DNA from 2 places in the Bradyrhizobium elkanii USDA 76 genome. Region 2 is predicted to be linked to the other one. Evidence: riboswitches for the same ligand, from Rfam matches in the RefSeq annotation. Region 2 holds a riboswitch; the other holds the start of a gene.
What was found. A riboswitch is a leader RNA that binds a small molecule or an ion and turns the genes downstream of it on or off. The one in region 2 is predicted to bind S-adenosylmethionine.
Positions count from the first base shown of each region.

Region 1: linked by a shared signal. The riboswitch ahead of metX (homoserine O-acetyltransferase MetX) and the one ahead of JEY66_RS03390 (O-succinylhomoserine sulfhydrylase) in region 2 are both predicted to bind S-adenosylmethionine.

Region 1 covers NZ_CP066356.1:1,143,417-1,153,549, forward strand. The annotation lists gene JEY66_RS05380 (hypothetical protein) at 1-359, shown strand, start outside; gene JEY66_RS05385 (Bug family tripartite tricarboxylate transporter substrate binding protein) at 465-1,454, shown strand; gene JEY66_RS05390 (SH3 domain-containing protein) at 1,490-2,341, opposite strand; gene JEY66_RS05395 (VOC family protein) at 2,565-2,999, opposite strand; gene JEY66_RS05400 (prephenate/arogenate dehydrogenase family protein) at 3,225-4,157, opposite strand; gene hisC (histidinol-phosphate transaminase) at 4,162-5,259, opposite strand; gene JEY66_RS05410 (chorismate mutase) at 5,359-6,222, opposite strand; SAM riboswitch at 6,397-6,476, shown strand; gene metX (homoserine O-acetyltransferase MetX) at 6,562-7,767, shown strand; gene metW (methionine biosynthesis protein MetW) at 7,764-8,429, shown strand; gene JEY66_RS05425 (alpha/beta fold hydrolase) at 8,481-9,353, opposite strand; gene JEY66_RS05430 (TIGR02594 family protein) at 9,584-10,133, shown strand, end outside.
Region 2 covers NZ_CP066356.1:731,192-741,324, forward strand. The annotation lists gene pimA (dicarboxylate--CoA ligase PimA) at 1-956, shown strand, start outside; gene JEY66_RS03365 (acetyl-CoA C-acyltransferase) at 953-2,140, shown strand; gene pimC (pimeloyl-CoA dehydrogenase large subunit) at 2,308-3,498, shown strand; gene pimD (pimeloyl-CoA dehydrogenase small subunit) at 3,599-4,744, shown strand; gene JEY66_RS03380 (SDR family NAD(P)-dependent oxidoreductase) at 4,898-5,671, shown strand; gene JEY66_RS03385 (IS5 family transposase) at 5,853-6,677, shown strand; gene JEY66_RS03390 (O-succinylhomoserine sulfhydrylase) at 6,883-8,076, opposite strand; SAM riboswitch at 8,153-8,232, opposite strand; gene JEY66_RS03395 (2'-deoxycytidine 5'-triphosphate deaminase) at 8,367-9,473, shown strand; gene JEY66_RS03400 (hypothetical protein) at 9,682-10,133, shown strand, end outside.

The DNA.
Region 1 (10,133 bases), 410 kb from region 2:
CCAAGGGCCATGTCGCTGTCTTCGGCACGCTGATCTTCATCGCGACGGCGATCGTGATCGGCGCCGCCGGCTTCTATCTCGGCATCGATATTCCCAAGCCCGCGATGCGCGGCACGGGGCGCATCGACGCCGTCGAGCTCATGAGCGCGGGCGGCATCTTCCTCGCCGCGCTGGCTGCACTGGTGTCGGTCTACGGCATCGTGTTCGACGAGATTCCGCCGCGCGCCTGGGAGTTCGTGATCGGCTCCTGGTGGTTCGGCGGCGGCATCATGCTGGCAACCGCCGGCCTCGTCGGCCGTCAGCGGCCGGTGCAGAAGGCCGCCGCGATGTCGACGGGCCAATCCGGGATCAACGATTGAGGCGGTGAGCACGGTCGCAGACCTGCGGCCCCGCTGCGCCAATCTGTCCCGTAGCTGCGACTGACCGATGCGATACCCTCACCAAGAAATCGGGGAGGGACTTCAATGCCAGCGACATTCAGCCGCCGTCACGTCATCGCTGCCGGAGCTGCCGGTGCCGCGATGCCCTTCCTGTCACGCGGCGCTTCGGCGCAGGCCGCCTGGCCCTCGCGGCAAATCCGCATGATCTGCAGCTATCCGGCCGGCGGGCAGACCGATCTTTTGGCACGCGCCTTCGGCGAATTCATCGCAAGGCAAGTCGGGCAAACCGTCGTCATCGAGAACAAGGCGGGCGCCTCCGGCTCGATCGGCGCCGCCGAGGTGGCGCGCGCCGCGCCTGACGGTCACACCATCCTGTGCTCGATCTCGACCACTTACGTGATGAACCGCGCGATGATGAAGAACCCCGGCTACGACATGGACAAGGATCTGACGCTGGTCAGCGTGATCCCGGGCGCCGGGCTGCTGCTGGTCGCGAGCCCGAAATTGGGGGTCAAGACACTGGCGGAATTCGTCGCCTATGCGCGCAGCAGCGGCAAGGTGAATTTCGGCACCTACAGCGCGGGCTCCGCGCCGCACATGACGATCAACGAGCTCAACAAGCAGTATGGCCTCACCATCGAGCCGATCCACTATCGCGGCGAGGCACCGATGTGGACCGGGCTCGCGGAAGGCACGCTCGATGTCGCGATGGGCAGCTACACCGCCGCGCAAACCGTGCTGCAGAGCAACCGGGGCGTCGTCTTCGGAGTTCACTCGAAGAAGGTCGACGCGATCCCCGAGATCAGGACGCTGCCCGAGCAGGGCGCGACGTCGAAGTTCTTCACCGTGAGCGGCTTCTCGGGCTGGGCGCTGCCGAAGACGACGCCGCAGCCGATCGTCGATCGGCTGTCGGAGATTTGCGTCGCCGCCAATAGCGACCCGAAGGTGAAGGAGGTCCTCGCGACCTTCGTGCTGGAGCCCGCGATCGGCTTCAAGGACAGCAATGCGCTGTATCAGCGCGAATTGCCGGTCTGGATGGAGGCCGCGCAGTCACTCGGCCTGCCGCCGGCCTAACGCGATCCGGAGCTGAAGGACGGCTGCATCGACGGTCACCATTCGTCGTAGAACCACTCCCTTGGGATTCGAGGCCGCGCCCTTGCGTATGGCGGCATAGACGTCCGCTCGGGCTTGCGCACGGCCGGAGCCGGCTGCGCCGGAGGCGGTGACGCCTTCTGCTCGGAAACCTTCGCGAGCGCCCGTTTCATCTCTTCCTGGCTCGCCTTGAGTTCCTCAATGGCTTTGGAGCTCTCGCGGGCCAGCTGTTGCTGGTTCGCCTTTAGTTGTTCGATGTTTCGCTCAACATTTGCAAGGTCGCGTGCGATCGTTTGCAGCAGCTGCGTCTGATCGGGAAGGGCTGTGTTGGCTGTCGGCGCGGCGTCCTGCGGTGGTGCGGTCTGAGGCAATGGCGTCGCTTGGGGCGGAGCGGCGTCTGCCGCGGCGACCTGAACGGCAGGTGGAGCGGGCTGCGCCGGAAGCTGCGGATCATCCGGCGGCAATGCTCGAGTTGAAACGAGCTGCGGCGCCCAACGGGCGACAAGCAGCTTGGCTTCCCCGCCATATGACGATTGCAACGCCAGGCCAGCGACAACGATACATGCTGCCACCGACAAGGCGGTGAGGGCTCGGAATATCGGTCTTCCGGGCGGCGATTGCGAGGCAGGTCCGGAAGAAGCAGGACTCGGCGCGGAAGAAGCAGGGTGAGGTCCGACCGAGGGCGGGTTTGGCTGCGCCGAAGGGCGGGGCGCGGCATCGCGCTCCATTCTTGCGAGCTGTTCACTCAAACGCGTGAGCTCTTCATCGGCGCGCGCAATCTGCCTGTGGGCTTCCGCGAGTCTTTCGTCGGCGCGCGCGCTCAGGCTATCGCTCGATCCAACTGGGTCCGGGGTGGGTGTGGAGTTCATTGACGTATCCCTTTCCGTCCAATGTCACCCAAGAGTACCGACTCGGCTATCCGTCAGGGGCGATCAGCCTCCAGCACTCGCTTCAGTCTTGTCCAAAGAATGGCCGGATGATAGCGCGCCTGAGGTCTCGTGATAATGGGGCGAGGTACCGGCCCGGGCTAGCCATCGGGGCAGCCTTGGGGGGTGTCCCTGGGGCAATGCAAGAGCCCTGGCCAGCGTAGTCTCAGGCGTCCCGCTCCACCAACTCGAAGGTGATGCCCTCGGGACCCTCGAACAGCCGGAGCTTCCGGCTGATGTAGTCCATCTCGTCGCTCAGCAGGGTGACACCGTTGGCCACCAGGTGCGCGGTGGCCGCCTCGATGTCGTCGACGCGGAAGGCGAGGTGGTTGAAGCCCAGCTTTCGCAGATTGGTCGGATGCACCCCCGGATCGGTCCCTGGGGGCGTGTCGAACTGAAGCAGCTGGATCTCAAAATCCGCTCCTTCCAGCGCGAGGGTGATGTGCTGCGCTTTCATGGCCGGCATGCCCATGTACCGGGCGGGAACGCCGCCGTCGATGGTCGCGACGTGAGTCTTCTTGAAGCCAAGCAGTGCGAAGAACGCGATCGCCGGGCCGGCATCTGCCACCGCGATTGTCACATGATCCGGGTTGAGTATCATCTGATCGCTCCCTGTCATCGGCGACGCGCCAGCTTACAGCTCTTCGGGCTGCTCGGGAATGACAACAGGAACTGCGACAAAACAACCCGAACCACCGCTGGTCATTGTTGCGCGATGCTGGGACGACGAGTCCCGTCAACCACACCCGCCGCGGAGTATGGGTCCCGGGCCCCGTGCGCAATTGCGCACTAGGCCGGGACGACGAATGGAGAGAAGTCGCCCCGGCTACTTCTTCAAATTCGCATGCGGGCGGCCGAAGTCGGGCGCGGCGGAGTCCTGGCCGGTCTCGACGATGCCGCGGCGGATGGCGCGGGTGCGGGTGAAGTGGTCGAACAGCGCTTCGCCGTCGCCGCGCCGGATCGCGCGGGTCAGCTTCGACAGATCCTCGTTGAAGGTGCCGAGCATCTCGAGCACGGCGTCCTTGTTGGCGAGGAATACGTCGCGCCACATCGTCGGGTCCGAAGCCGCGATGCGGGTGAAGTCGCGGAAGCCGCCGGCGGAGAACTTGATGACCTCGGATTCCGTCACCTGCGCCAGCTCGTCGGCGGTGCCGACGATGGTGTAGGCGATCAGATGCGGCAGATGGCTGGTGATCGCGAGCACGAGGTCATGATGGTCGGGCGTCATGATCTCGACCTTGGCGCCGAGCGCGGCCCAGAACGTGCGCAACCGGTCGGTCGCCGCGGGATCGGTGCCTTCGGGCGGGGTGAGGATGCACCAGCGGTTGATGAACAGCTCGGCGAAGCCGGAATCCGGCCCCGAATGCTCGGTGCCGGCCACCGGATGCGCCGGGACGAAGTGGACGCCGTCAGGCAGATGCGGCGCCATGTCCTTGACGACGGCGCCCTTCACCGAGCCGACGTCGGAGATGATGGCGCCGGGCTTGAGATGTCCGGCGATCTCGGCGGCGACCAGGCCGCAGGCGCCGACCGGGATGCAGAGGATGACGAGGTCGGCATCCTTCACCGCCTCGATGTTGGTCTCGACGACGCGATCGACGATGCCGAGCTCGGCGACGCGGGCACGCGTCTTCTCCGAGCGCGCGGTGGTCACGATCTCGCCGACCAGCCCTTGCGCGCGCGCGCCGCGCGCGATCGAGCCGCCGATCAGGCCGAAGCCGACGAGGGCGATGCGTTTGAAGAGCGGAGCGGTGGTCACGATGTCACTTTCCGGCCAGGAAGTCGCGCAGCCCCTCGACCACGAGGCGGTTGGCTTCCTCGGTGCCAATAGTCATGCGCAGCGCATGCGGCAGCTTGTAATTGTTGAGTGCGCGCAGCACGAGGCCGCGCCGCGTGAGATAGGCGTCGGCTTCCGCCGCGGTCTTGCCCTTGTCGGTCGGGAAATGGATCAGCACGAAATTGGCGACGCTCGGCGTCACCTTCAGCCCGAGCTTGCCGATCTCCTCGGTCAGCCAGTTGCGCCATTGTTCGGTGTGGGTCCGCGACATCTGCACATGCGCCGTGTCCTCGATCGCCGCCACCGCCGCCAGCATCGCAGGGGTTGTGACGTTGAACGGACCGCGGATGCGGTTGCAGGCATCGACGATATGCGCCGGCCCGAACATCCAGCCGACCCGCAGCGCCGCAAGGCCGTGGATCTTCGAGAAGGTGTGCGTCACCACCGTGTTGTCCGTGGTGGCGACCAGCTCGATGCCGAGCTCATAGTCGTTGCGCGAGACGTAGTCGGCATAGGCGGCATCGAGCACCAGCAGCACATGCGACGGCAGCGCGGCGCGCAGGCGCTTGACCTCGTCGAACGGGATGTAGGTGCCGGTCGGATTGTTCGGGTTGGCGAGCCAGACCAGTTTTGTCTTCGGCGTCACCACCTTGAGGATGGCATCGACGTCGGCGGTGAAATTGGTCTCGGCCGCGATCACGTTCCTGGCGCCGTTCGCCATGGTGGCGATCGGGTAGACCAGGAAGCCGTGGGTGGTCGAGATCGCCTCGTCGCCGGGGGCGAGATAGGTGTGCGCCAAGAGATTGAGGATCTCGTCGGAGCCGGCGCCGCAGATGATGCGGTCGGGATCGAGCCCATAGGCGCGGCCGATCGCCTCGCGCAGCACGCGCGAGGTGCCCTCCGGATAGTCCTCGAGATGGTCAGCCGCGGCCTTGTAGGCCGCGATCGCCTTCGGAGACGGACCGAACGGCGTCTCGTTGGCGGACAGCTTGAACACCTTGCGGCCCGGTTCCGGCACCGGGCTCTTGCCGGGCGTGTAGGGCGCAATATCGAGGATGCCGGGGTTCGGCACGGGGCGGGACATCATCAACTCCGAACAGAGCGTTTTCGAGCGACGTGGATACCGGTTCGCGTGAAGAAAACGCGTCAAAACAAAAGCCTGGACGGGCGGCTGGCTCTACCTTCAGGTCCTGGCCGATCCGTTAGAGGGCACCGTATAGCGCGTTGCGTGGCTGCCGACGAGGGCCGACGAGCGCACCGAGGCGCCGGCCTTGATCAAGGCGAGCTTGATGGCCTCGAAACCCTTGTTAGTCAGGTCTTGCCCGGTGACCGAGACCAGCAGCGCCGCGCCGTCGAAGGCGGTGTCGGGGACCGCGACGATCTCGGCGAGCGGCGCCAGCGCGCGGGCGACATCGGCGTTCCAGCCGGAGACGCGCACGCTCCAGGTCTGCACCTCGGTGACCATGGCGTCGTCGGCGACCCGCGAGATCACGAACACCGGCAGCGCGGCGGGATGGTCGGCGCGTTCGAGGAACGGCAGCCGCGCGATGATCTTCGGCGCGCCACTGGCCTCGAGCGCATTCCACCACGGCGTGCGGCTCGCGATCGCGGAGACCAGCGCGAGGTCGCCCTTCGACTTCGCCACCGCCTCGACCGCGGCCTGCGCGCTGAAATGCGAGACGTAAGGCACCACGAAGCCGAAGTGAAAGCGCGCCGAGTCGCGCATGGCCGACTCGCCGACGGAAACATCGGCATGCACCGCGAACGGCGCCTGCACATAGGTGAAGGTCGAGATGATGACGCGCCAGATGCTCTCGATGGTGTCGAGCGGCAGGATGCCGCGATGACGCCGCACCAGTTCGCGCATCATGCTGGCCTCGCGCGCCGGGCGGAATGCGGAGCCGACCTCCTGGGTCTTCTTGACCTGGATCAGGCGGTCGATGATGTCGCCGCGCGCCATCAGCAGGCGGTGAACCTGCTCGTCGATCGCATCGATTTCCTTGCGCAGCTTCTGCAGCGAGGGCGGCGACGGGGGTGGGTTGGACATGCTCTCAAACCTTGTCGTCGGGGCGGCCCGTTGCCGCGTCGGACAGGGTCCCTGATTAGGAAAGACGGGCAGCGAAAGCAAAGAGAAACGTCGCAGGCGTGCCTTGCGCATTCGGTTAACCAATCGGCCGTGGGCAGGGCTGTCTTGACGCCGGGGGGCGTGGGGACTACGTTCCCTGCGTCCCGTGGTCATTTGAGCCGGCCGGCTTGCAGCCACGTTAAACAACTCGCTAAACAGGCCGGGGACCTTATCAGCTCCCGGCCGAACCTTTGTTCAGGCCGGGTTTTTTATTGGCCTGAGGTCCGTCGAGCCCTCCCGCGCGGAGGCAGGGTCGCCTAGATGAGCAACGTGCGTCCGATACCGAGCCCACAAACCCAAAGCGATGATCGCGCCCATGAGGCCGACCATCCGTCGTCACTGGTGGCGAAGTTCGGGATGGACCAGCCGCTCAAGCTCGATTGCGGCGTCGATCTCGCACCGTTCCAGATCGCCTACCAGACCTATGGCGAGCTCAATGCCGACCGCTCCAACGCGATCCTGGTCTGCCACGCGCTGACCGGCGATCAGCATGTCAACAACATCCATCCCGTCACCGGCAAGCCCGGCTGGTGGGAGACCATGGTCGGCGCCGGCCGGCCGATCGATCCCGACAAATACTTCATCATCTGCTCCAATGTGATCGGCGGTTGCATGGGCTCGACCGGCCCTGCGTCGCTGAATCCCGCGACCGGCAAGGTGTGGGGACTTGATTTCCCGATCATCACCATCCCCGACATGGTGCGCGCGCAGGCGATGCTGATCGACCGCCTCGGCATCACGACGCTGTTCTGCGTGGTCGGCGGCTCGATGGGCGGCATGCAGGTGCTGCAATGGACCGCAGCCTATCCGCAGCGCGTGTTCTCGACGCTCGCGATCGCCTGCTCGACGCGCCACTCGGCGCAGAACATCGCGTTCCACGAGCTCGGCCGCCAGGCCGTGATGGCCGATCCGGACTGGCGCGGCGGCCGCTATGTCGACGAGGACACCCATCCGCATCGCGGATTGGCGGTGGCGCGAATGGCCGCGCACATCACCTATCTCTCGGACGCCGCGCTGCATCGCAAGTTCGGACGGCGGATGCAGGACCGCGAGCTGCCGACCTTCTCGTTCGATGCGGATTTCCAGGTGGAGAGCTATCTGCGCTACCAGGGCTCGTCCTTTGTCGAGCGGTTCGACGCCAACTCCTATCTCTATCTGACCCGCGCGATGGACTATTTCGACATCGCCGCCGACCACAACGGCGTGCTGGCGAAGGCGTTCACCGGCATCCAGACGCGGTTCTGCGTGGTGTCGTTCACCAGCGACTGGCTGTTTCCGACCTCGGAATCGCGCGCGCTGGTGCATGCGCTGAACGCGTCGAGCGCGCGGGTGTCGTTCGCCGAGATCGAGACCGACAAGGGGCACGACGCCTTCCTGCTCGACGTGCCCGAATTCCTCGAGATCTCCCGCGCTTTCCTGCTGGCCGCAGGCAAGGCGCGCGGATTGAAGGACGGCGGCCAGTCATGAGCATGCAGCAGACATTGCCCTTGCCGGGCGTCGCGCCGGAGCGGACCGGCGGCTATCGCACCGATCATCTGCTGGTCGCCGACATGGTGCGGCCGGGCTCGCGCGTGCTCGATGTCGGCTGCGGCGACGGCGAGCTGCTGCAACTGCTGGAGAGCCGCGGCATCGACGGCCGCGGCATCGAGCTGTCGCGCGAGGGCGTCAACGGCTGCGTCGCCAAGGGGCTCGCCGTGGTGCAGGGCGATGCCGACACCGATCTCGTCAACTATCCCGACGATGCGTTCGACTACGTGATCCTGTCGCAGACCTTGCAAGCGACGCGGCAGCCCAAGGTGGTGCTGGAAAATCTGCTGCGGATCGGCCAGCGCGCCATCGTCTCGTTCCCGAATTTCGGATTCTGGAAGATGCGGCTGCAACTCCTGATCGGCGGCCACATGCCGCGGACCGAGAATTTGCCGGCGAGCTGGTACGACACCTCGAACATCCATTTCTGCACCATCAAGGATTTCGTGCAGCTCTGCGAGGAGATCAACGTCAAGATGGAGCGCGCGGTCGCGCTCGATCTCTACGGCCGCCCGGTGCCGCTCAACCTGCCGTGGTGGGTATGGAACATGTTCGGCGAGCAGGGCGTGTTCCTGCTCAGCCGGGGTGGGCAGGGGAAGTGACGTCTTGGCGTCATTCCGGGTTCACGCTTCGCGTGCCCCGGAATGACAAGACTACACCGGCGCCGCCACCAGCGACCGCGGATCGCGCGCCGGCCAGCGGCCGGCCTCGACCAGCGCGATGAAGCGCTCGACCATCTCGTTGAACAGCGCCGGCTCCTCGAGGTTGAGCACGTGACCCGACCTCGGGAAGAAGGAAAGCCCGGCGGCCGGCAGATGCTGCTTCAGGAACATGCTTGGGGCGATGCAATTGTCGTCCTCGTCGCCGCACAGGATCAGCGCCGGCGTTGGCACACGCTTGATGGCGTCGGTCATGGTGTAGATCGAGGGCCGGCCGCCCTGGAAGCTGCGCATCGTGTTGGCGGAGCCCCTGGCGTCGTGGCGGGCGAGTGCGGCGTAGAAGTCGGCGTGGCCGCGCGGATCCTTGATCAGGAACGGAATCCGGCTCGGCGCCTCGCGCGTCACCTTGGCGACCTCGACCGAGCCGATGCTCTCGTATTGCTCGGCATTGGCGCGGCACTGCGCGCGGAAGGAATCGAGATTCTCGAGGCTCGAGCCGGAGCCGACGGCGGCCAGCGTCATCGACAGCGCGCGCTCCGGCGCATTGAGCGCGACCTGCAGCGACGAATAGGAGCCCATCGAGAGCCCGACGAAATGCGCCCTTGCGATGCCAAGATGGTCGAGCACGGCGAGCGCGTCGGTATAGAAGTGCTGGTAGGTGTAGACGTCGGCGCTCGGCGGCACGTCCGACGGCGTGTAGCCGCGCGCCGAATAGGCGATGCAGCGGTGGCCGCGCGCGAAGTAGCGCATCTGCGGCTCCCAATTGGTGTGATCAGCGGCAAACTCGTGCAGGAAGATGATCGGGCTGCCGCTGCCGGCCTCTTCGAAATGGAGGCGGACATGATCTTTCGTCGTGGCGTAGGGCATTGAAATTCTCCTCTCGTTGGCCGCCTCCAGATTTGCAGTTAATTTTCAAGGCCGCAATGCGGCAGTTCCGGTTCCTTTCTCGTCATCGATTCATCGCGGAATGACCCAGAAATTGTTCCCGCAGTGCCGCATGAAATCTTCCTCGCGCCATCCCGATTTTCAAAACCACCGCCGTGTTCCCCCGGGAACGCGACGGGGAAGTGGGGGCGTTATAGAGGATCTAGTGAAGTATGGTTCAGTTGCTTGCGTGTCGCCGGTCGCTTCGTGTTTTGGCGCTGGCTCTGTGTTCGCTCACTCTCGCCGTGATCTCCGCCGCTCCGGCATCCGCCCGTCCGCACCATTCACGTCACGCGCATTCGGCCCATACCGGCCATCACGCGCGCCACTATGCCCATCGTCATTATGGGCGCACAGCGCGGCTGTCGCGCGCCGAGCGCCGCGCCCTCGCGCGGCCGGGCGGGATCGTCGAAACCAACGCAGCGCCGTTGCCCGGCAGCGCTGACCCCGTGCCCAACACCGGCGGCGTCAGTGCGGCAGGCGGCTTCGGCTCGTCCGGCATCGTGGCCGAGGCGCGCCGCTATCTCGGCGGCAATCCGACCGGTCGCTCCAGCCTGTGGTGCGCCCGCTTCATGAACATGGTGCTGCAGCACACCGGCCATCGCGGCACCGGCTCCGACATGGCGAGCTCGTTCGCCAAATACGGCACGCGCGTTTCGGGACCGCAGGTCGGCGCCATCGCCGTGATGAGCCGCCGCGGGGGCGGCCATGTCGGCATCATCA
Region 2 (10,133 bases):
TGCTGCCGCTGTTTCACATCTACGCGCTGACCGTCGTGCTGCTGTCGGCGATCCGGCGCGGCCATCTGATCTCGCTGCACCAGCGCTTCGATGTCGAAGCCGTGATGCGCGACATCGAGGTCAAGCGCGCGACGGTGTTTCCCGGCGTGCCGACGATGTGGATCGCGATCGCCTCGCTGCCCGATCTCGACAAGCGCGATCTCTCTTCGCTGGTGGTCGCCGGCTCCGGCGGCGCGCCGCTGCCGGTCGAGGTCGCGAAGATCTTCGAGCGCCGCGTCGGCATGAAGCTGAAGAGCGGCTGGGGCATGACCGAGACCTGCTCGCCGGGCACCGGCCATCCCAAGGAGGGGCCGGAGAAGCCGGGCTCGATCGGGCTGATGCTGCCCGGCATCGAGATGGACGTGGTGTCGCTGGAGGATACCACCAGGGTGATGCCGGTCGGCGAGGTCGGTGAAATCCGCATCCGCGGTCCGAACGTCACCAAGGGCTACTGGAACAGGCCGGCGGAGACCGCGGAGGCCTTCGTCGGCGACCGCTTCCTCACCGGCGACATCGGCTACATGGATGCCGACGGCTATTTCTATCTGGTCGACCGCAAGAAGGACATGATCATCTCCGGCGGCTTCAACGTCTATCCGCAGATGATCGAGCAGGCGATCTACACCCATCCCGCCGTGCAAGAGGTGATCGTGATCGGCATTCCCGACGATTACCGCGGCGAGGCGGCAAAGGCCTTCATCAAGCTGCGCGACGGGCAGCCGGCGTTCTCGATCGACGAGTTGCGCGCGTTCCTCACCGGCAAGGTCGGCAAGCACGAACTGCCGGCGGCGGTCGAGTTCGTCGATGAGCTGCCGCGCACCCCGGTCGGGAAGCTGTCGCGTCACGAATTGCGCCAGCAACAGCCCAAAACATCTCAATCCAAACCACAGCAGACTGCATCAGGATCCCGCTCATGACCGACGCCGTTATCGTCTCCACCGCCCGCACGCCGATCGGCAAGGCCTATCGCGGCGCGCTCAACGTCACCGAGGGCGCGACCTTGCTCGGGCACGCGATCGGCGAAGCGGTGGCGCGCGCCAAGGTCGATCCGAAGGAGATCGAGGACGTGGTGATGGGCGCGGCGATGCAGCAGGGCGCGACCGGCGGCAACATCGCGCGCAAGGCGCTGCTCCGCGCCGGGCTGCCGGTGAGCGTTGCCGGCACCACGATCGACCGTCAGTGCGCCTCCGGCCTGCAGGCGATCGCGCTTGCCGCGCGCTCGGTGATCTTCGACGGCGTCGAGATCGCGGTCGGCGGCGGCGGCGAGTCGATCTCGCTGGTGCAGAATGACAAGATGAACTCGTTCCACGCCCAGGATCCGGCGCTGCTCAAGATCAAGGGCGAGGTCTACATGCCGATGATCGACACCGCCGAGATCGTCGCCAAGCGCTACAACATCTCGCGCGAGAAGCAGGACGAGTATGGGCTCGAAAGCCAGCGCCGCACCGCGGCTGCGCAGCAGGGCGGCAAGTTCAAGGAAGAGCTCGCGCCGATCACCACCATGATGGCGGTCACCGACAAGGCGACCGGTGCCGTCACGATGAAGGAGGTAACGCTGTCGCAGGACGAAGGTCCGCGGCCGGAGACCACGGCCGAAGGGCTTGCCAGCCTCAAGCCGGTGCGCGGCGAGGGCTTCACCATTACCGCCGGCAATGCCAGCCAGCTCTCGGACGGCGCCAGCGCCTCCGTGATCATGAGCGACAAGGAAGCCGCCAAGCGCGGGCTGAAGCCGCTCGGCATCTTCCGCGGCTTCGTCTCCGCCGGCTGCGAGCCGGACGAGATGGGCATCGGCCCGGTGTTCGCGGTGCCGCGGCTGCTGAAGCGCCATGGCCTCAAGGTCGACGACATCGATCTCTGGGAGCTCAACGAGGCGTTCGCGGTGCAGGTGCTCTATTGCCGCGACAAGCTCGGCATCGATCCGGAGAAGATCAACGTCAATGGCGGCGCGATCTCGGTCGGCCATCCCTACGGCATGTCGGGTGCGCGGCTCACCGGCCACGCGCTGATCGAGGGCCGCCGCCGCAAGGCCAAATACGCCGTCGTCACCATGTGCGTCGGTGGCGGCATGGGCGCGGCCGGCCTGTTCGAGGTGCTGCAGTAACTCACCGTCGTCCTGGCGAAAGCCAGGACCCATACCCCGCGGCCGGGGTAAGGGGCACGGACGGCAGTCGCCTTCGCAGGACAACGAAGGCCGGTGGTAATGGGTCCTGGCTTTCGCCAGGACGACAACGAAACAAGACGTTAGGTTTCGCTCAAAAGGAGGATCCGATGGATCTCGCTTTCACCAAGGAAGAGATAGCGTTTCGCGAGGAGGTACGGGAGTTCTTCAAGAACAACGTGCCGCCGGAGACCCGGCGCAAGCTGCAGGAAGGCCGCCATCTGTCGAAGGACGAGATGGTCACCTGGTGGCGCATCCTCAACAAGAAGGGCTGGGGCGTCACCCACTGGCCGAAGGAATATGGCGGCACCGGCTGGAGCACCGTGCAGCACTACATCTTCAACGAGGAGCTGCAGTCCTATCCCGCGCCGCAGCCGCTCGCCTTCGGCGTCAGCATGGTCGGCCCGGTCATCTACACCTTCGGCAACGAGAAGCAGAAGAAGGAATATCTGCCGCGGATCGCCAATGTCGACGACTGGTGGTGCCAGGGCTTCTCGGAGCCGGGCTCGGGTTCGGACCTCGCGTCGCTGAAGACCAAGGCCGAGCGCCGTGGCGACAAGTGGATCATCAACGGCCAGAAGACCTGGACCACGCTCGCCCAGCACGCCGACATGATCTTCTGCCTCTGCCGCACCGATCCGGCCGCGAAGAAGCAGATGGGCATCTCCTTCATCGTGTTCAGCATGAAGTCGAAGGGCGTCACCGTGCGCCCGATCCAGACCATCGACGGCGGCCACGAGGTCAACGAGGTGTTCTTCGACGACGTCGAGGTGCCCTACGAGAACCTGATCGGCGAGGAGAACAAGGGCTGGGATTACGCCAAGTTCCTGCTCGGCAATGAGCGCACCGGCATCGCCCGGGTCGGCGTGTCGAAGGAGCGGCTGCGCCGCATCCGCGCGCTGGCCTCCAAGGTCGAGTCCGGCGGCCGTCCGGTGATCGAGGATCCGGCGTTCCGCGAGAAGCTCACGGCCTGCGAGATCGAGCTGAAGGCGCTCGAGCTGACCCAGCTCCGCGTCGTCGCCGACGAGGGCAAGCACGGCAAGGGCAAGCCCAATCCGGCCTCCTCGGTGCTCAAGATCAAGGGCTCGGAGATCCAGCAGACCACGACCGAGCTGCTGATGGAGATCATCGGTCCGTTCGCCGCGCCCTATGACGAGCACGGCGACGCCGGCTCCAACGAGAGCATGGATTGGACCGCGCAGATCGCGCCGAGCTACTTCAACAACCGCAAGGTTTCGATCTACGGCGGCTCCAACGAGATCCAGCGCAACATCATCAGCAAGGCCGTGCTGGGGCTGTAAGCCACAAGTTCGATGTCGTCCTCCGCGCATGCCCCGCCTTCGCGGGGATGACGAGTGGAGATCAGGGCAAGCGCCCGCGTGATTTTGGAGAGATGGTAAAATGGATTTTGATCTGTCCGAGGAGCAGCGCCTTCTCAAGGAAAGCGTCGACGGGTTGCTGGCGGATGCCTACGACTTCGATGCGCGCAAGAAGTACATGAAGGAGAAGGGCGGCTGGAGCAAAGCGCTCTGGGGCAAGCTCGCCGAGCAGGGCCTGCTTGGTCTGCCCTTCGCGGAGACCGACGGCGGCTTCGGCGCCGGCGCGGTCGAGACCATGATCGTGATGGAAGCGCTCGGCAAGGCGCTGGTGGTCGAGCCTTATCTGGCCACCGTCGTGGTCGCCGGCGGTTTCCTGCGCCATGGCGGCTCGGCCGAGCAGAAGGCCAAGTACATTCCCGGCATCATCGACGGCAGCAGGACCTTCGGCTTTGCCCAGCTCGAGAAGAATTCGCGCTACGATCTCTTCGACGTCGTGACCACGGCCAAGAAGAAGGGCGCCGGCTGGGTGATCGACGGCGAGAAGTTCGTCGTGCTCAACGGCGAGAACGCCGACACGCTGATCGTGACCGCGCGCACCAAGGGCGGCCAGCGCGACAAGACCGGCATCGGCGTGTTCCTGGTTCCGGCGGATGCCAAGGGCGTTACCAGGAAGGGCTATCCCACCCAGGACGGCCTGCACGCGGCCGACATCACCTTCACCAATGTCGAGGTCGGCGCTGACGCTGCGATCGGCGATCCCGAGAACGGCCTGCCCCTGATCGAGCGCGTCGCCGACGAAGCCCGCATTGCGCTGTGCGCGGAAGCCGTCGGCGCGATGGACGAGTCGCTGAAGGAGACCGTCGAGTACATCAAGACCCGCAAGCAGTTCGGCGTTGCGATCGGCTCGTTCCAGAGCCTGCAGCACCGTGCCGCCGACATGTTCGTGGCGCTGGAGCAGGCCCGCAGCATGTCGATGTTCGCCACCATGGCGTCGGACTTCGACGATGCCAAGGAGCGTTCGTCAGCGGTCGCAGCCGCCAAGGTGCAGGTCGGCAAGTCCTTGAAGTTCGTCGGCCAGCAGTCGATCCAGCTTCATGGCGGCATCGGCATGACCATGGAGGCCAAGATCGGCCACTACTTCAAGCGACTGACCATGATCGAGAACACGCTCGGCGACACCGACTACCACCTCCGTCGCGTCAGCGAGGGCGGCGGACTGCTGGCTTAAGCCGCGCGAGGTTGCATCCGCGCCAAGATCGTCATGCCCGGCCTCGTGCCGGGCATCCACGTCTTGGCGGCAAAGCAAGACGTGGATGGCCGGGACGAGCCCGGCCATGACGGACAAAAAGAGCAAGCCAAGAAAGAAGAGGGAGCGCTCGCAATGAAGAACACCCCGTTCGATCTCACCGGCCAGGTCGCGGTCATCACCGGCTCGAGCCGCGGCATCGGCCGCGCCTCGGCGGAGCTTCTGGCAAAACTCGGCGCCAAGGTCGTGATCTCCTCGCGCAAGGCGGATGCCTGCCAGGAAGTCGCCGACGGCATCAAGCAGGCGGGCGGCGATGCGCTCGTCATCGCCTGCAACATCGCGCGCCGCAACGAGGTCGAGGCGCTGGTCTCGGGCACGATCAAGCACTACGGCAAGATCGACATCCTGGTCTGCAATGCCGCGGTGAACCCGTATTACGGCCCGCTGCTCGACATCACGGACGAGGCCTTCGACAAGATCATGGGCTCGAACGTCAAGAGCAACATCTGGTTGTCCGCGCTGGCGATCCCGCAGATGGCCGAGCGCGGCAAGGGCTCGGTCGTGATCATCTCCTCGATCGGCGGCCTGCGCGGCTCGACCGTGATCGGCGCCTACGGCATCTCCAAGGCCGCCGACTTCGCGCTGTGCCGCAGCCTCGCCGGCGAGTGGGGCCCGAAGGGTGTGCGCGTCAACTGCGTGGCGCCCGGCCTGGTGAAGACCGACTTCGCCCGCGCGCTGTGGGAGGATCCGGATAATCTGAAGCGCCGCACCGCATCGACGCCGCTCCGCCGCATCGGCGAGCCCGACGAGATCGCCGGCGCCGTTGCCTATCTCGCCTCCGACGCCTCGACCTTCATGACCGGCCAGACCATCGTGGTCGACGGCGGCGTCACCACGGCGGCGACGTAAGGGCCGTTCCTTCGCCTCCCCCGCGCGCGAGGGCTATCGCATTTCGTGGCGGTGCCCTCGTGGCCATCCTTCGAGACGCCCGCCTTCGGCGGGCTCCTCAGAGCCTGCTTTAAAAAGAAAGTTGAGTGATTTCAGCCCGTTGTGATTCCTTCGTGTTTGCGAAGACTCGAGGGAGCACAACATGTGTTGGACCGAAATCACCCGACAACAATATCGACGCGACGGACTTCGTTATGCAAGCGACATGACGGATGCGGAGTGGGAACTGATCGAGCCGTTGATGCCTGCGCAATGCCGGCGCGGCCGTCCGCGCGAGATCAGCCTGCGCGTGATCATGAATGCAATTCTCTACATTGGAGCCAGCGGCTGCCAATGGCGCGCGCTGCCAAAGGACTTCCCACCATGCTCGACGGTTCAGTACTATTTTTACAAATGGCGCGGTTCTGGATTGTGGCGCAGGGTCAATGATGCCCTGGTCCGACGCATGCGCGAACGGCAAGGACGCAACCCCACTCCAACGGCTGGGATCATCGACAGCCAGAGCGTGAAGACCGCGGAAAATGGCGGTCCAAGCGGGTTTGACATGGCCAAGCGGGTCAAGGGACGCAAGCGTCATATCGTCACCGACACCGAGGGCTCCTTGCTGGCTGTGCAGGTGCATCCCGCCAACCTTCAAGACAATCACGGTGCAGTCCCGCTGTTGCGGCTCATCGGCCGCCTGTTCCCCAACCTGCGCCACATCTTCGCCGATCGCGTCTACCGTGGCCCTAAGCTGCTCGATGCCATCGCTGATTTGGGCCAATGGACGATTGAAATCGTCACCCGCTCGCAGAGCGTTGGAACGTTCAAGGCCGAGCCTCGACGTTGGGTCGTCGAGCGTACCTTTGCCTGGTTCGGCCGCAATCGACGACTTGCCAAAGACTTCGAGGCAACCATCGCCAGCGCGGAGGCTTGGGTTCTCATTGCAAGCATCCGCCTGCTCTCCCGCCGATTGGCCAGAGCATGAGATCTCAATGACTTGTTTTGAGTCAGACTCTCAGGATGAGGTCTTGTTTTGCGGCACAATAGTAGACCCTCATGGTGAGGAGCGCCGCTTGCGGCGCGTCTCGAACCACGAGGCCAAGCACTTGCGCGGTCGCCAAGGGGCATATGCGATAGCCCTGCCCGCAAGCGGGAGAGGGCGCCGAGCTCTCCAAGCCTATCTGTTCGCCCTAAACCCGCTCCAGCGCCCGCTCGAAATCCTCGATCAGGTCGTCGGGATGCTCGAGCCCGGCCGAGAAGCGAATGAAACCTTCGCTGATGCCGAGCTCGGCGCGGGCCTCCGGCGCCAGGCGCTGGTGCGTCGTGGTCGCGGGATGCGTGACCAGGCTCTTGGCATCGCCGAGATTGTTGGAGATGCGCGAGATCTTCAGCGCGTTGAGGCAGCGGAAGGCGCCGGCCTTGCCGTCCTTCACCTCGAAGCCGACCAGCGTCGAGCCGGCGCCCATCTGCTTCTTCACCGTCTCGGCCTGCGGATGATCGGGGCGCCCCGGATAGACCAGCCGCGTGATCTTCGGATGCCTGGCCAGCGCCTCGGCGATCTTCGCTGCGTTCTCGGTCTGGGCGCGGACGCGGACGCCGAGCGTCTCCAGTCCCTTCAGCAGCACCCAGGCGTTGAACGGCGACAGCGACGGACCGGTCTGGCGCATGAAATTATGGATGTGCTCGGCGATGAAGGCTTCCGACGACAGGATGACGCCGCCGAGGCAGCGGCCCTGGCCGTCGATATGCTTGGTCGCGGAATAGACCACGACGTCGGCGCCGAGCGACAGCGGGCTCTGCCAGATCGGCGTCGCGAACACATTGTCGACGATCAGCCGGGCGCCGCCGCTATGCGCTATCCTGGCGATCGCGCCGATGTCGAGCACGTCGAGCGTCGGATTGGTCGGGCTCTCCAGGAAGAAGGTCTTGGTGTTCGGCCGCAATGCGCGCTGCCACTGGTCGAGATCGAGGCCGTCGACCAGGGTCGTCTCGATGCCGTAGCGCGGCAACAGGTCCTGCACCACGTAGAGGCAGGAGCCGAACAGCGCCTTCGACGCCACCACGTGATCGCCGGCCTTCAGCGGCGCGAGGATCGCCGTGGTCACCGCGGCCATGCCGGTCGCGGTCGAGCGCGCGGCTTCCGCGCCCTCGAGCTCGATCATGCGGCGCTCGAACATCGCAATCGTCGGATTGGAATAGCGCGAATAGATGAAGCCGGGATCCTGGCCCTTGAAGCGCGCCTCGCATTGCTCGGCGGTGTCGTAGACGTAGCCCTGGGTGAGAAACAGCCCTTCCGACGTTTCCCCGAATTGCGAGCGCAGCGTGCCGCCATGGACGAGGCGGGTTTCGGGACGAAAGCGGGCGGTACCTTCAGATTCAGACATGTGACCTCCGAAGTGGCCATTTCTCCTGGAGAATGGCCACAAAAAAACCGGCCTGGAGCAACCTCCACAAGCCGGGATCACACTGTCCCCGGCCTGTTTAGCGACTTATTTAACGTGGCTGCAAGCCGGCCGGCTCAAATCACCACGGGATAAGTGCAGCTGATATTCCCTCGCGCCCTTTCCGTCAAGACGGTCATCGGATAACCCGTAAAAGCCCATATTTTGGGGCTTGATGGCCGCCTGGAGTATGATTTTTGGGCCATCTCGAGGGATCGCCGAGGGACCGCGCCGTGTCGTTCACGCTGGAAGAAGAATCCAACGGAATTCTGCCCGACCGCATGATCGCGGAGATGGCGGAGGCCGGCCTCATTCTGCCCGCCTACGACTTCGTCGAGAGCCAGATCCAGCCAGCCAGCCTCGATCTGCGCCTTGGCGACATCGCCTACCGGGTCCGCGCCAGCTTCCTGCCGGGACCCGATGCCACCGTCGCCGAGCGGATCGACCAGCTGAAGCTGCACGAGATCGATCTGTCCGACGGCGCGGTGCTGGAGACCAACTGCGTCTACATCGTGCCGCTGCTGGAGAGCCTGGCGCTGCCGCCGGAGATCGTCGCCGCGGCCAACCCGAAGAGCTCGACCGGACGGCTCGACGTCTTCACCCGCGTGATCGCCGACGGCACCCGCCGCTTCGACATGATCGGCGCCGGCTATCACGGCCCGCTCTACGCCGAGATCAGCCCGAAGACGTTTCCCGTGCTGCTGCGCGAGGGGTCGCGGCTCAGCCAGGTCCGCTTCCGGATCGGCGAGGCGACGCTCTCCGCCGACGAGCTCGATGTGCTGCATGCCGCCGAGCGGCTGGTCGATATCGACGATGCCGATCTCACCCATGGCGTCGCGCTTTCCGTCGATCTCTCCGGCGAGAGCTCGGGCGGCTTCGTCGGCTATCGCGCCAAGCGCCACACCGGCGTGGTCGATGTCGATCGCCGCGGCGGTTATGCGGTCGACGATTTCTGGGAGCCGATCAAGGCCCGGCCCGACGGCAGCCTCATTCTCGATCCCGGCGAGTTCTACATCCTGGCTTCGAAAGAGGCGGTGCAGGTGCCGCCGGACTACGCCGCGGAGATGGTGCCGTTCGATCCGCTGGTCGGCGAATTCCGCGTCCACTATGCCGGCTTCTTCGATCCCGGTTTCGGCTATGCCGGCGCCGGCGGCAAGGGCGCGCGCGCCGTGCTCGAAGTGCGCTCGCGCGAGGTGCCGTTCATTCTCGAGCATGGCCAGATCGTCGGCCGCCTCGTCTATGAACGGATGCTCGAGCGCCCCGACGCGCTGTACGGTCAGCGCATCGGCTCGAACTATCAGGCGCAGGGCCTGAAGCTCTCCAAGCATTTTCGCGTGTAATTCCGCGAGTCGGACTTTGCGTCATTCTCCGCTGTCATTCCCCGCGAAAGCGGGGAATCCAGTACGCCGCGGCCCCTCCATCGACAACGACTGTCTCTGGAATACTGGATCGCCCGATCAAGTCGGGCGATGACACTGCGCTTGGGTTTGGTTGCGTCGTCATGCTGACGATGACACACTCCACCAAAATAAGAGATCGGGAGTAAACATGAGCGCCGCAACAGATTCAGCGCAGCAAGAAGCGCAGTGGCAGAAATGGCGCAGCGTCGCCGATCTCTATCACGCCTTCTTCACCGGGCTGATCCTCACCGTCGTCACGCGGCGCGGCACGGCTGATGCAGCGGAATTCGTCTTCCGCGTGTTTCGCCGCCAGCAGCAGGAACGCTTTCTCCCCGGCTTGAAGAAGCTCGGCCTCGACGGCCTGCCGCCGGCGGTCGCGGCCGCGCAGTATCATTACCTCTCCAACTGGATCGGCGGCGTGCATGTCGAATACATGCACGAGACCGACCGCAAGGCCTGGATCCGCTATCCGCCGCCGCGCTGGATCTGGAAGGGCACGGCGATCTGCGGCGTGCCCGGCGAAGTCTCGCGCGCGATGCTGCGCGGCTGGCACGCCAACAACGGCGTCGCGCTCGGGGATTTGCGGCTCGGCTTCGTCTG